DNA from 4 places in the Cellulosimicrobium sp. G4 BAM 1002 genome. Region 3 is predicted to be linked to each of the others. Evidence: riboswitches for the same ligand, from Rfam matches in the RefSeq annotation. Region 3 holds a riboswitch; each other region holds the start of a gene.

Region 1 (3,173 bases), 1.5 Mb from region 3:
GGATGCTCGCGCGCGGCGGCGGCCGCGTCGTCGACCTCAACAGCGGCGCGGGCTCGCACGACATGGACGGGGCGAGCGCGTACAACGCCAGCAAGACCGCGCTCCTGCGCCTCGGTGCCAACCTGCACCGGTCGGGGTCCGCACACGGGCTGCGGACGTTCGAGGTGGCGCCGGGCGTCGTGCGGACGGACATGACCGCATCGATGGTCATGCACGAGGGCCGCACCGAGTGGACCCCCGTCGAGCGGACGGTCGAGATGGTCGTCGCGATCGCGCGCGGTGAGCTCGACGCGTTCTCCGGCGCGTTCGTCCGCGTGACGCACGACTCGCCGGCGTCGCTCCGCGCGGCGGTCGACGCGGCGGCCGCCGGAGAGGGCGTCGTCCCGGGAGCGGACGGCCGTCGTCTGCGCGTCACGCGGTGGGGCGAGGAGGACCCGATGCCCGGAGAGCTCCCGAGCCGCTGACCCTTCCACCGCCACGCCCTGCGCCGCAGAAGCCTCGCCGACGCCGTCCGACCCTCGGGTCGGGCGGCGTCCGCGCGTGCGCCGTCCGGACGCCGTGCCGCGGGGAGGGCGGTACATGTCACGCCGTGGTTAGTTGAGCATTCACCTTCTGATCCGCGATGCTGATCTGGACACCTGACCAGAACCGGGCGGACGCAGACGTCGCGGCTCGACAGCGACGCCTGGAGCGACAGATGACGACGACACGGCCGGTCCGACAGTGGAACGGCATGACCGTGCCCGACGCGGGGACCTACGTCCTCGACGAGGCGCACAAGCGCGTCGGCTTCCAGGGCCAGCACATGATGGTCTCGCCCGTGCGCGGGGAGTTCACCCGGGCGAGCGCGACGGTCCTCGTCGGCGACGACCCGCTCGCCTCGGCCGTCAGCGCGACCATCGACGCCGCGAGCCTCACGACGCACCACGAGGAGCGCGACGTCCACCTGCGCAGCGCCGACTTCCTCGACGTCGAGACCTACCCGACGCTCGAGTTCCGCAGCACGTCGGTCACGTGGCAGGGCAGCCAGGACGACCAGATCCTCTCGTGGGCGCGCCTGCGCAACCGCTCGCCGGAGCGCGCCGAGCTCTCCGCGGACCGTGTGCAGGCGGCCGCCGCTCCGGCGCGCTTCCTCGTGAGCGGACTCCTCACGATCCGGGACGTCACCCACCGGATCGACCTGACGATGCAGTACGGCGGGGCGCGGCGCGACCCCTACGGGCGCGACATCTTCGGCTTCCACGCGACCGGCGAGTTCGACCGCGAGGACTACGGGCTCGTCTGGAACGTGCTGCTCGAGACCGGCGGGTTCCTCGTCGGCAAGAAGGTCACGCTCGAGATCGCGGGGGAGGCGATCCACCAGGCGTGAGCCGCCCGCTAGCATGAGCGCACGACACGGGGTGCCCCGGGAGGGCCGGGGCTGAGATCACACCCGTCGAACCTGATCTAGCTCGTACTAGCGAAGGGATGTCCGGCGATGACGCTCGCCCTGCCCGCACCGTCCTCCTCCTCCGCCCCCGGGCCGTCGCGCCCGCGCGTCCTGTCCGTCGCGGGCACCGACCCGACCGGCGGGGCGGGGATCCAGGCCGACCTCAAGACGTTCTGCGCCCACGGGGCGTACGGGATGGCCGTGACGACAGCGCTCGTCGCGCAGAACACGCACGGTGTGCGGTCGGTGCACGTGCCCGGCCCGGACTTCCTCCGCGCGCAGCTCGACGCCGTGTCGGACGACGTCGAGATCGACGCCGTGAAGATCGGGATGGTGGCCGACGCCGAGAACGCGCACGCGATCGGGGCGTGGCTCGACGACCTGGGGGTCGCTCGGGCCGCCGTCGGGGCCCGTCGCCCGTGGGTCGTCCTCGACCCCGTCATGGTCGCGACGTCGGGCCACCGGCTGCTCGACGCCGGCGCCGAGCAGGCCGTGCGAGACCTCGCGACACGGTCCGACGTCGTGACGCCCAACCTCCCCGAGCTCGCCGTCCTCGCGGAGCAGGCCGTCGCCACGACGTGGGACGACGCGCTGCGCCAGGCGAGCGGGTACGCCACGACGAGCGGCGCCGTCGTGCTGCTCAAGGGCGGGCACCTCACCGGCGCGACCTCGCCGGACGCGCTCGTCGTGCCGGGCGGGCGCTCGGGCACGGGATCGGGCACCGCGCCGGCGGTGACGACGTTCGACGCGGAGCGCGTGGACACGCTGCACACCCACGGCACGGGGTGCTCGCTGTCGGCGGCGCTCGCGGCCCTGCGCCCGCAGCGAGAGAGCTGGGACGAGGCGGTCGGGGAGGCCAAGGAGTGGCTCACGGGCGCGCTCCGGGCGGGGGCTGCGCTCCGGGTCGGGACCGGGCGCGGCCCGGTGGACCACCTGCACGCGCTTCAGGCGCGCGCGACGTCCGAGGTCGTCCCGGCCGGGTAGACGCACTCCGTGCCCGGCGGCCACCACCGCCAACGGGACTCGACCTGGGCCTCGCTGACGCCCTCCGGCCGCTCGGCGACGCACCGCTCCTCGCCCTGGCGCACGCCGATCGTCAGGTAGTAGGCGACGAACGTCCCCGTGACCAGGACGGCGAGCACCGTCACCGCGCGTCGGAGCGCGGGGGAGGGGCCGCCGTCGGACCCTTCCCCGGGGCGCGGTGGCACCCAGTCCCAGCTCATGCGGTTTCCGTGCTCGCGTCGGCTGCCGACGGCGTCGCGGTCGGGACGAGCAGCACCTTGCCCGTCGTGGCGCGCCCCTCGAGCGCGCGGTGCGCGTCGGCCGCCTCGGCGAGCGGGAACGTCGCGCCGACGCGGACGTGGAGCGTGCCGCCCGCCACGGCGCCGAGCACCTCGGTCGCGCGCTCGACGAGCTCGGTGCGCGTCGCCGTGTGGTCGGCGAGCTTGGGGCGCGTGAGGAACAGCGACCCGCCCGCGTTGAGGCGCTGCGGGTCGAACGGCGGCACCTGGCCCGACGACCCGCCGAACAGGACCAGCGTGCCCCGCCGGTGCAGGGACGCGAGCGACGCGTCGAACGTGTCCTTGCCGACCGAGTCGTACGCCGCGGCCACGCCCTCGCCGCCCGTGAGCCCGCGCACGACCTCGGGCAGCTCCGTGGCGAGGTCCGCGAACGCCGTGTACTGGATCACGTGCTCGGCGCCCGCGCCCCGCGAGAGCTCGGCCTTCTCGGGCGTGGATACCGT
Region 2 (3,173 bases), 2.2 Mb from region 3:
ACCGTCGTCCCGGCGACGACGAGGGGGTCGGAGGCGGAGGTGGTCGCCCGGGCCGCGGGGGAGATGTCGGTCGTGGTCACTGTTCCTCCTCAGCCACCCTGGACGGCGGTGACGATCTCGATGCGGTCTCCTGGCGCGACGACCGTGGTGGCCCAGGCACCGCGCGGTACGACGGCGTCGTCCACGGCGACGGCGACACCCTGCGGTGTCCCGTCGGCGACGAATGCGGGCACGAGCGCGGCGACGAGACGCTCGAGCTCGACGGGTTCGGCGAGCGGATACGGCTCGCCGTTGACGAGCGCTGTCGGGGCGGGTGCGGTCATGGGTACCACCTCGGTGTCGTGGCGGGCTGACGTGCCGCCGGGACGGTGCCGAACCGGGGGCTGTTGGCCAGCTCGGGCGCAGCCTGGCGCACGAACCCGGGTTCGGCGAAGCGGTCGGGGTCGGTCGGGGCGAGGGCGCGCGCGACCCCGGGGGGAAGCGGGTCGCCCGTGAGCCGCGTGACGACCGCGTCGGCGGTGAGCGGGGCGAGCAGGATGCCGTTGCGGCCGTGACCTGTCGCGAGGTGCAGGCCGGGGACCGAGGTCGGGCCGACGAGCGGCAGGTTGTCGGGCGTCGCCGGGCGGGCGCGCGGCGTGACGTCGACGAGCGCGGCCTCGTCGATCCCGGGCAGCAGGGCGCGCGCGTCGCGGAGCAGCGCGAAGACGCCCCCGGCGGTGGCTCGCCGGTCGTCGGGGTTCTCCTCGGTCGTCGCCCCGACGACGACCTCCCGGTGACCCGCGCGCGGCCCGTCCGGGGAGGGATCGCGCGGCACGACGTACACCGGGCGGCCCTGCACGAGACCCCGTACGACGTGCTGGAGCGCGAGGTCCGGCCCGGCGTCGAGACGCAGCGTCTGGCCCTTCACCGGTCGCGTCGGCACCGCGATGCCCGGGACGTCCGCGACCAGCGCGCCGGTCTGCCAGCCCACGGCGAGCACGACCGCACCCGCACGGTGGAGCCGGCCCGCGTCGTCGTGCACGCCCGTGACCCGCCCGGTGGCGTCGAACGCGAGCCGGGTGGCGGCGGCGCGCACGACGGCGGTGCCCCGCCCCAGGGCTCCGGCGCCGAGCGTCGCGAGGAGCGCGGCGTGCGTCGCGCGCGGGTCGACCGCGTGGTCCCCGGGCGCCCACGCGGCCCCTGCCACGCGCGGGCCGAGGAACGGCTCACGGCGACGCGCGTCGGTGACGGAGATCTCGCTCGACGCGAGGCCGAGGGTCGCGTGCAGCGCGAGGACACGGCGCAGCAGCGCCAGGTCGTCCGCGTCGTACGCGAGCGTGAGGGTCCCGGCGGCACGGAACCCGACGCCGAGCCCGGTCGCCGCCTCGAGCTCCACCGCGAACGTCGGCCAGGACGCGGCAGCGGCGACATGGAGAGGCAGCGCGTCGTCCTCGCCGAAGTCGGCCTCGGTCACGGGGGCGAGCATCCCGGCGGCGGCGTGCGTGGCGCCGTCCCCGGGGGACGGGTCCAGCACGGTGACGGTCAGGCCTGCGCGCGTCGCACGCCACGCCACGGCGAGGCCCACGATGCCGCCGCCCACGACGACGACGTCGCGTACGCCGTCGGGCGCGCCGGAGGCGGGCGCCACGGACGGCGCGGTGACAGGGGGACTCATGTGCGCTCCCTTCGCTGGCATGACCCAGATCAGGTTCGACGGTCGGCTCCTGCGCCCTCTCAGCCCGTGCGGGCTCCCGTGCTGTCGGCCACAGTACCGCCTGCACCGGGCGGCCCGGGGCTAGGCTCCGGCGGGTGAGCACCGAGACCTTCGCCACGTCCGCCGCGTCGACCCCGGGCGCAGGTTCCGGCCCGCGCGCCCGTCTCGCCGACGCACGCCTGTACCTGTGCACGGACGCGCGCGAGGAACGCGGCGACCTGGAGGACTTCCTCCACGCCGCGCTGGCGGGCGGCGTCGACGTCGTGCAGCTGCGCGACAAGTCGCTCGACGTCGCGCGCGAGCTCGAGCTCCAGGAGCTCGTCGCGCGGGTCGCGACCGAGCACGGTGCGCTGTGGGCCGTCAACGACCGCGCGGACGTCGCGGCGCTCACGAGGGCGCCGGTGGTGCACATGGGCCAGGGAGACCTGCCCGTCCCGGCCGCGCGCTCCCTCCTCGGTCCCGGGCCCGTGCTGGGCCGGTCGACCCACTCCGCGGAGCAGGCGGCGACGGCGGAGGCCGACCCCGCCGTCGACTACTTCTGCGTCGGGCCGCTCTGGGCGACGCCGACGAAGCCCGGTCGCGCCGCCGTAGGGCTGGACCTCCTGCGCGAGGTCGCCGCGACCCGTCCTACGACGCCGTGGTTCGCGATCGGCGGCATCGATGCCGGACGGCTCGACGCGGTGCTCGACGCCGGGGCGACGCGCGTCGTCGTCGTGCGAGCCATCACCCAGGCGCCCGACCCCGAGCGCGCGGCGCGCGACCTGCGCGACCGGATCGTCGCAGCCTGACCCGGCTCCTGGGCCGCCGGCGAGGTGGGTGCATGGGGACATCTGCCCACCCGGGTGGGTTCCGTCCCTGCTGTCCGGTATGCCATGGTCGACGACGGGTCGCCGCCCGACCGTCGGGCGGCGGTGGACCGTCCGACTCGGGGGATCATGAACCGCACACGCTCGTCGCTCACCGCACTGACCGTCGTCGTCACGCTCGCGCTGTCGGGCTGCGGGCTCCTCGGCGGGTCCGGGGACGACGCAGACACACCTGCGGCCGGTGCGGCGGAGGCCGGTGACGGCACGAAGGCCGGTGACGGCGGGTCCGCAGAGCCGGGCGCGGCGCGCGTCGGCGACGCCGTCATGGCCGAGCAGACCGTCGACACCCCGAGCGGCGAGCTCGGAGGGACTCTCACGACCACGCTGCGCTCCGTCGAGGTCCAGGACGAGGTGCTGACCGTGCGGTGGGCGCTGCGGTGGGACAACGACGCCCAGCCCGACGACGCGTCCGCGAGCCACCTGGACCTCGGGATCGACTGGGTCCTCACCGCGACGGACCCCGTGGGCCTCGTCCAGTACCGCCCGTTCTGCACCGAGGGCTCGTGGAAGGGCAGCTCGCCCGACCCGCAGCAGTGCAGCTACCACATCGTCGGGTCGCCGCGGTACCCGTTCGACGGGTTCGTCAACCACGCGACGATCGAGGCGTGGGCCCA
Region 3 (3,173 bases):
AGGAGGCGTCCGACCTCCCTGTCGACAAGATGGGCCGCGTCACCGTGCTCCCGACGCTCCAGGTCGCCGACGCGGACGGCGTCGTCGTGCCGAACGCGTGGGCCGCGGGCGACTGCGCCGCCGTGCCGGACGTGCTCAACCCCGGCAAGTTCTGCCCCCCGAACGCCCAGCACGCGATCCGCGAGGCCACGCGCCTGGCGGACAACCTCGCGCTCGAGCTGCACAGCGAGCCCCCGGTCGAGTACCGCCACAAGAACGTCGGTACGGTCGCGTCGCTCGGTCTGTACAAGGGTGTCGCCGAGCTCTTCGGCGTGTTCAAGCTCCGCGGGACGCTCGCGTGGCTCATGCACCGCGGCTACCACGTCATGGCGATGCCGACGGGCAACCGCAAGATCCGCATCTTCATCGGCTGGATGGGCCAGTTCCTCATGGGCCGCGAGCTCGTGTCCCTCGGTTCGCTGCACGACCCGCGCGCCGAGTTCCGCGCGGCGTCCGTGCCGCCGAAGAAGGACGGCGAGCCGGTCAAGCAGACCGCCCAGGGATCGGCGGCGGCCGCGGAGTCCGGCACCGGCACCGTGGACGCGGACGACAGGACGCCGGCGGCCAAGGCCTCCTGACGCCGCCGGGCTCCGGCCTGGCACAGCTGCCCGACGTCGAGGGGCGAGCCGCGTGCGCGGCTCGCCCCTCGACGCGTCCCGGTAGGGTCGGGCGCAGCCCCCATAGCCCAACTGGCAGAGGCGGCCGGCTTAAACCCGGCGCAGTGCGGGTTCGAGTCCCGCTGGGGGCACCGTCACGAGAGCCCCGTCGGCCCGTCCGGCTCGGCGGGCGGCGCGGCCTCCTGGCCGAGGACCACGACGTTGCCGTCGGGGTCCTGCACGCGCGCGACGCGCTCTCCCCACGGCTGGTCGGTCGGCGGCTGGGTCACGGGGACGCCCGCCGCGGCGAGATGCTCGACGGCGCGGTCGCAGTCGTCGACGTACACCCACAGCGCGGTGCGGGCGACGCCCTCGGGCATCGAGCCGTCGTCGAGCCCGATCCCGAGCGGGGAGCCGCCCACGTGCACGCTCACGTAGACGGGAGGGCCGTCGTCGGGGAACGCGTACTCGACCGTCCCGCGCAGCAGGTCGCGGTAGAAGCCGAGCGACCGCTCGACGTCGGCCACGGAGAGGATGGGGAACAGGCTGCGGAACATCGTCGCCTCCAGCACGGGCGCACGCGCAGGTGCGCGCGGTCCTCGATGCCTCCATGGTCGCGCCCCGACCACGCTCCCGCGCGACGGACGTCCGTGCGACGCGGCCGGGCCGCTGCTAGGGTGCCGACGAACCACGCGGGGTGTCCCGCCCGGGCGACGAGCCCGGGCCGAGGGACTGAGACGAGCGGTACGGCCGCCCGGACCCGTCGAACCTGATCTCGCTAGCACGAGCGGAGGAACGTGGGCATGTCGACGCCTGCTGCCATCACCCTGAACCCTGTCCTCGCGGAGGACCCGACCGTCCTCGTGCCGGACGGCGAGGACGGCTTCACCGCCGACCTCGGCCGCCGGTACGTGCACCTGTTCACCGAGTTCTACGACCACCCGTTCCTCGCGGGGCTGCGCGACGGGTCGGTCGACCCGGTGTCCGTGCGGCACTACGTGGGCCAGGACCACCAGTACCTCACGGCGTACCTGCGCTGCTACGGGCTCGGCATGACGCTAGCGCCGGACCGCGAGTGGGCCAGCTGGTTCCACGACAAGGCCGGGTTCCTGCTCGACGACGAGTCGCACGCCCACCACGCGATGTGCGACTTCCTCGGCCTCACGTACGAGGAGGCGCAGACGACGCGCCTCGCGCCGAGCGCGCAGGCGTACGTCGACCACATGCTCGAGGCCGGCCGCGACTCGCTCGGCGTGCTGCTCGCCGCGTTGCTGCCGTGCCCGTGGACGTACATCTGGTCGGCGCGCCGGTTCTGGCTCGCCGAGCGCCCGACGACGCCGGGAGCGATCGCGGACGACCATCCCCTCGCGGGCTGGTGGGAGTTCTACGCGGCCGAGCGCACCGACGGTGTGCTCGCCGACCTGCGCGCCCGCTTCGACGCGCTCGCGGCGGACGCGGGGGAGGCCGAGCGTGCGCGCATGGAGCGCGCGTTCGAGCTGAGCTGCCGGCACGAGATCCGGTTCTGGCAGATGGCGTGGTCGCTCGAGGAGTGGTGAGCCCGCCGCGCCGGCGGTGACGGTGGCTGCCGGGCGCCCGACGTCGTCCCTTACGCCAGGAGCAGATCCTCGCCCGGGTGCTCGGCACCCGGGCGAGGCGCGGGTAGCGTGGCGAGCACCGCGGGGAGCCGGCGGACGACGGACGGGGAGAACGATGAGCGGGACGACGGGGCACCACACCGCCCGGCGGGACGGCGCGCGACCGGAGCCGTTGCTGCGCCACGTCATCGGCGGGATCCTCCGGCGGGCGCGGCTCGCGCAGGGGCGGACCCTCGTCGACGTCGCCGCCGCGGCCCGGGTCTCGACCGCCTACCTGTCCGAGGTGGAGCGCGGCCGCAAGGAGGCGTCGTCGGAGGTGCTCGCCGCGGTGTGCGGTGCGCTCGGCATCCGGCTCGTCGACCTGGTCGCGCGCACCGGCGAGGAGCTGCGGCCCGTCGCCCCGGTGCGTGTGCTCTCGTCCGTCCGTGGGCGCGGCGGGTTGTCTGCCCCGCGCCACGCCGGACCTGCAGGAGCGCCCGTCCGCGACCTCCCGGTCGCCCGCGGCACGACGTCGGTCCGCACCCTCGGTCGGGCCGGAGACGTGCTGCTCGTCGCGGCCTGAGTCCGTGAGGGCCGCTCGAGCGGCGGGGTCGATGCCGCGTGTCGCACCGTGGGGGTGGCTGCGGGGCGCCGTTACCGTCGGATCATGACGGAGCAGCACACCGCGCAGGGCACGGCAGGGCTGGTCGCGACGGAGCCCCGGGACGAGCCCGCGCGTCTTCAGGACCTCGTCGACGACGCCGCGTTCCTCTCGCACGAGCACCAGCTCCACCTCGTCGACCGGCACGGCGACGACGCCTGGAACGCCGAGATGTCGAGCGGGACGTTCACCTTCACGGCCGCGTCCGGAACCACGACGGACTGCCGCCTGCAGTTCCTCGGGACCGCCGCGCCCGGACCGGGCAGCTGGATGTGGTCCTGGCACAACGTCAACGGCTTCCCC
Region 4 (3,173 bases), 580 kb from region 3:
AGCCCTCACCACGGTTCTACCTCGCGCGACCACGGTTCTACCTCGGCAGACCACGGTTCTACCTCGCGACGTAGAACGCTGGTCGTGCGCGAAGGCGAGACGACGGCCGAGGCGGTGGGGGCGGCGTCGGATGCGAAGGGCGTCGAGGCCGCGCTCGAGAACCCACGCCCGACGAACGGAGGCGACGGCGCGGCCAGCCCGAGCACCGACGCCGCCCCCGCCGCCGGACCCGACCCGGTCGCCCACCCCAGCCCGGGGCTCAGTCGACGACGGTCGCCGTCCATGCCTTGATCCACTCGTCGCGGTGCGCCGAGATGTCCTCGGGCGCGACCTCGAACGGCTCGCCGGCGAGCGGGGCGAACTCGGCCCAGCCGTCGGGCAGCGCGACGGTGTCGTCGGCGGGGTACATGTACATGGACCCGGGCACGTCGGCCTGGAACGTCTCGCTCACGAGGAAGTCGAGGAGCTGGCGCGCGCCGTCGGGGTTCTCGGCGTTCGCGAGCACGCCGGCGTACTCGACCTGGCGGAAGCAGGTGTCGAGCAGCGCGCCGGTCGTGGACGCGGAGCCGTCCTCGGTGAGCGTGAACGCGGGCGACGTGGAGTAGGACAGCACGAGCGGGCGCGGGCCGGCGCCCTCGGAGCCGGAGAAGTCGACGTAGTAGGCGTCGGACCAGCCGTCGACGACCTTGACGCCGTTGGCGCGCAGGTCGGCCCAGTAGTCCTGCCAGCCGTCCTCGCCGAACGCGCCGACGGTCGCGAGCAGGAACGCGAGCCCGGGCGACGACGTCGCGGGGTTCGTGACGACGAGCAGGTCCTGGTACTCGGGCTTCGTGAGGTCCTCGAGCGTGACCGGCTCGGGGATCCCCGCCTCGGAGAACCAGGCGTGGTCCACGTTGACGCACACGTCGCCGCGGTCGATCGCGGTGAGCTCGTCGCCGTCGCCGACGGCGTAGGACGCGGCCGAGTCGGACAGCCCGGCGGGCACGTACGGCTCGAGGACGCCCTCGTCGATCGCGCGCGACGCGAACGTGTTGTCGATCCCGAACACGACGTCGCCGAGCGGCGAGTCCTTGGTGAGGATGAGCTGGTTGACGAGCGCGCCGCCGTCACCGGGCGCGACCTGCTCCACCTCGAGCCCGCTCTCCTCCTCGAACGCGGCGAGCACGTCGTCGCTCACCGCGAACGAGTCGTGGGTCACGAGAGTCACGGTGCCGCCGCCCGACGACGCGTCGTCACCCCCGGTGGCGTCGTCGCCGCCGCTGCACGCGGCAAAGGCGAGCAGGGCGAGCGTCATCGCCGTCGCGGTGGTGGCCAGGCGGGCGGGGCGCGCGTGGGTCCGCAGGCTCCGGCTGCTGCCGACGGTGTGCTGCATGTGTCCTCCCTGGACGTTCAGGAGGGGTCCACCGGCGCGCACAGGACCACGGTGGGTGTGCGCGCAGGTGATCGAGATCCCGACTTCCTCCACCGGTGCTAACCGGATCAGGTTCGAGGGTCTGCGGTGGTCCGCACTCTCAGCTCCTCCAGGAGCTCCCCTGTCGTTCCCCTCGAGCCTACACCGGAACGCCCGCCGGCCCGTGACCGGCGGAGCCACCCTGAGAAGACCCTGAGCGCCCCCGCGCCGGGACCAGGGAGAGGTCCGGGAGGTTCCCCGATGCCCGGGCACGGGTGTCCGCGCCAGGGTCGATGGTGACCGGGCCGCCCTGGCCCGGTCACCATCAGCAGGAGGAGAAGTGACCATGAGCAGCGCACCGACCGCCGCGGTCGTCACGGAGGGAAGCATCGAGCGCGGCACCACACCGGACGCGATCGCCACGGCCCGGGGCCTGGTGAAGACCTACGGGCGCGGGGAGGCGGGCGTCCGTGCGCTCGACGGCGTCGACGTCGACCTCGAGCGCGGGCGCCTCACCGCGATCATGGGGCCCTCGGGCTCCGGCAAGTCGACGCTCATGCACTGCCTCGCAGGGCTGGACTCCCCCACGTCGGGCACCGTCGTCGTCGACGGCGAGACGGTCTCGGCGATGAGCGAGCGGCGGCTGACGCGTCTGCGCCGGACGCGCATCGGCTTCGTGTTCCAGTCGTTCAACCTCGTCCCGACGCTCACGGCGGAGGAGAACATCGTCCTGCCGCTCGCGATCGCGCGCCGGCCCGTGGACCGGGAGTGGTTCGAGCGCGTGGTCGACGCCGTGGGCCTCCGCCCGCGGCTCGGGCACCGGCCGGCCGAGCTCTCCGGCGGGCAGCAGCAGCGCGTCGCGTGCGCGCGGGCGCTCGTCTCCCGCCCCGCGGTGGTGTTCGCGGACGAGCCGACGGGAAACCTCGACTCGCGCGCGGCCGCGGAGGTGCTCGGGTTCCTGCGCTCCTCCGTGGACGACCTCGGCCAGTCCGTCGCGATGGTCACGCACGACCCGACGGCGGCGTCGTACGCGCACCGCGTGCTGTTCCTCGCGGACGGGCGCCTCGTCACGGAGCTGCGCGACCCCACGCCGCAGGGCGTCCTCGACACCCTCGGCGAGCTGACCCCGGCGACACCGGGCAGCGCCGCGCACGCACCGGCGGTCGTCCGGTGATGGGGCGGATCGCGGTGCGCGGCGTGCGCGCGCACGGCGCCCAGCTCGTGCTGTCGGTGCTCGCCGTGGCGATCGGCGTCGCGTTCGTCACCGGCACGTTCGCGCTGCGCGCGATGCTCGCCTCGACGTTCGACGGGATCGTCGCGTCCTCGATCCAGGCCGACGCGTACGTGCGCGGCGGGACGAGCACCGGGACGGCGCTCGAGTCGTCGTCCGCCCAGCTCGGCGGCGCGCGCAGCCTCGTCCCCGCGGAGCTCGCGGACGAGCTCGGCGCACGCGACGACGTCGCGCTCGCGCTCCCCGAGGTCAGCGGTCCCGCGGTGCTCGTCGGCGCCGACGGCACCGCCGTGCTCAGCGCGCAGGCACCGAGCATGGCGATCGCCTACGACCCGCGCGACCCCGGCCCGGAGGTCGTCGACGGTCGCGCCCCGCGCGACGGCGCCGAGGTCGCGCTGGAGTCGGGGACCCTCGAGGCGTCCGGGCTCGCGGTCGGCGACACGACCGACGTCGTGCTGGGCGACGCGGTGCAGCCGGTCCGCGTCGTCGGCGAGGTCTCGCTGTCCGCGCCGATGGCCGGCGCGACGATCGTGCTGCTCGACGCCTGGACCG

The links. A riboswitch is a leader RNA that binds a small molecule or an ion and turns the genes downstream of it on or off. The one in region 3 is predicted to bind thiamine pyrophosphate.
Region 1: linked by a shared signal. The riboswitch ahead of thiD (bifunctional hydroxymethylpyrimidine kinase/phosphomethylpyrimidine kinase) and the one ahead of ACMXGY_RS15880 (TenA family protein) in region 3 are both predicted to bind thiamine pyrophosphate.
Region 2: linked by a shared signal. The riboswitch ahead of thiO (glycine oxidase ThiO) and the one ahead of ACMXGY_RS15880 (TenA family protein) in region 3 are both predicted to bind thiamine pyrophosphate.
Region 4: linked by a shared signal. The riboswitch ahead of ACMXGY_RS18355 (thiamine ABC transporter substrate-binding protein) and the one ahead of ACMXGY_RS15880 (TenA family protein) in region 3 are both predicted to bind thiamine pyrophosphate.

The regions. Positions count from the first base shown of each region.
Region 1 is NZ_CP182109.1:2,087,355-2,090,527, forward strand. It holds gene ACMXGY_RS09390 (SDR family oxidoreductase) at 1-464, shown strand, start outside; gene ACMXGY_RS09395 (YceI family protein) at 698-1,369, shown strand; TPP riboswitch at 1,387-1,485, shown strand; gene thiD (bifunctional hydroxymethylpyrimidine kinase/phosphomethylpyrimidine kinase) at 1,478-2,413, shown strand; gene ACMXGY_RS09405 (hypothetical protein) at 2,374-2,652, opposite strand; gene ACMXGY_RS09410 (quinone oxidoreductase family protein) at 2,649-3,173, opposite strand, start outside.
Region 2 is NZ_CP182109.1:1,359,839-1,363,011, forward strand. It holds gene thiS (sulfur carrier protein ThiS) at 90-323, opposite strand; gene thiO (glycine oxidase ThiO) at 320-1,654, opposite strand; TPP riboswitch at 1,659-1,736, opposite strand; gene thiE (thiamine phosphate synthase) at 1,789-2,481, shown strand; gene ACMXGY_RS06190 (hypothetical protein) at 2,629-3,173, shown strand, end outside.
Region 3 is NZ_CP182109.1:3,539,844-3,543,016, reverse strand. It holds gene ACMXGY_RS15895 (NAD(P)/FAD-dependent oxidoreductase) at 1-617, shown strand, start outside; tRNA gene ACMXGY_RS15890 (tRNA-Leu) at 714-787, shown strand; gene ACMXGY_RS15885 (VOC family protein) at 791-1,192, opposite strand; TPP riboswitch at 1,319-1,448, shown strand; gene ACMXGY_RS15880 (TenA family protein) at 1,439-2,191, shown strand; gene ACMXGY_RS15875 (helix-turn-helix domain-containing protein) at 2,346-2,792, shown strand; gene ACMXGY_RS15870 (DUF6882 domain-containing protein) at 2,877-3,173, shown strand, end outside.
Region 4 is NZ_CP182109.1:4,120,135-4,123,307, forward strand. It holds gene ACMXGY_RS18355 (thiamine ABC transporter substrate-binding protein) at 260-1,372, opposite strand; TPP riboswitch at 1,440-1,544, opposite strand; gene ACMXGY_RS18360 (ABC transporter ATP-binding protein) at 1,737-2,564, shown strand; gene ACMXGY_RS18365 (ABC transporter permease) at 2,564-3,173, shown strand, end outside.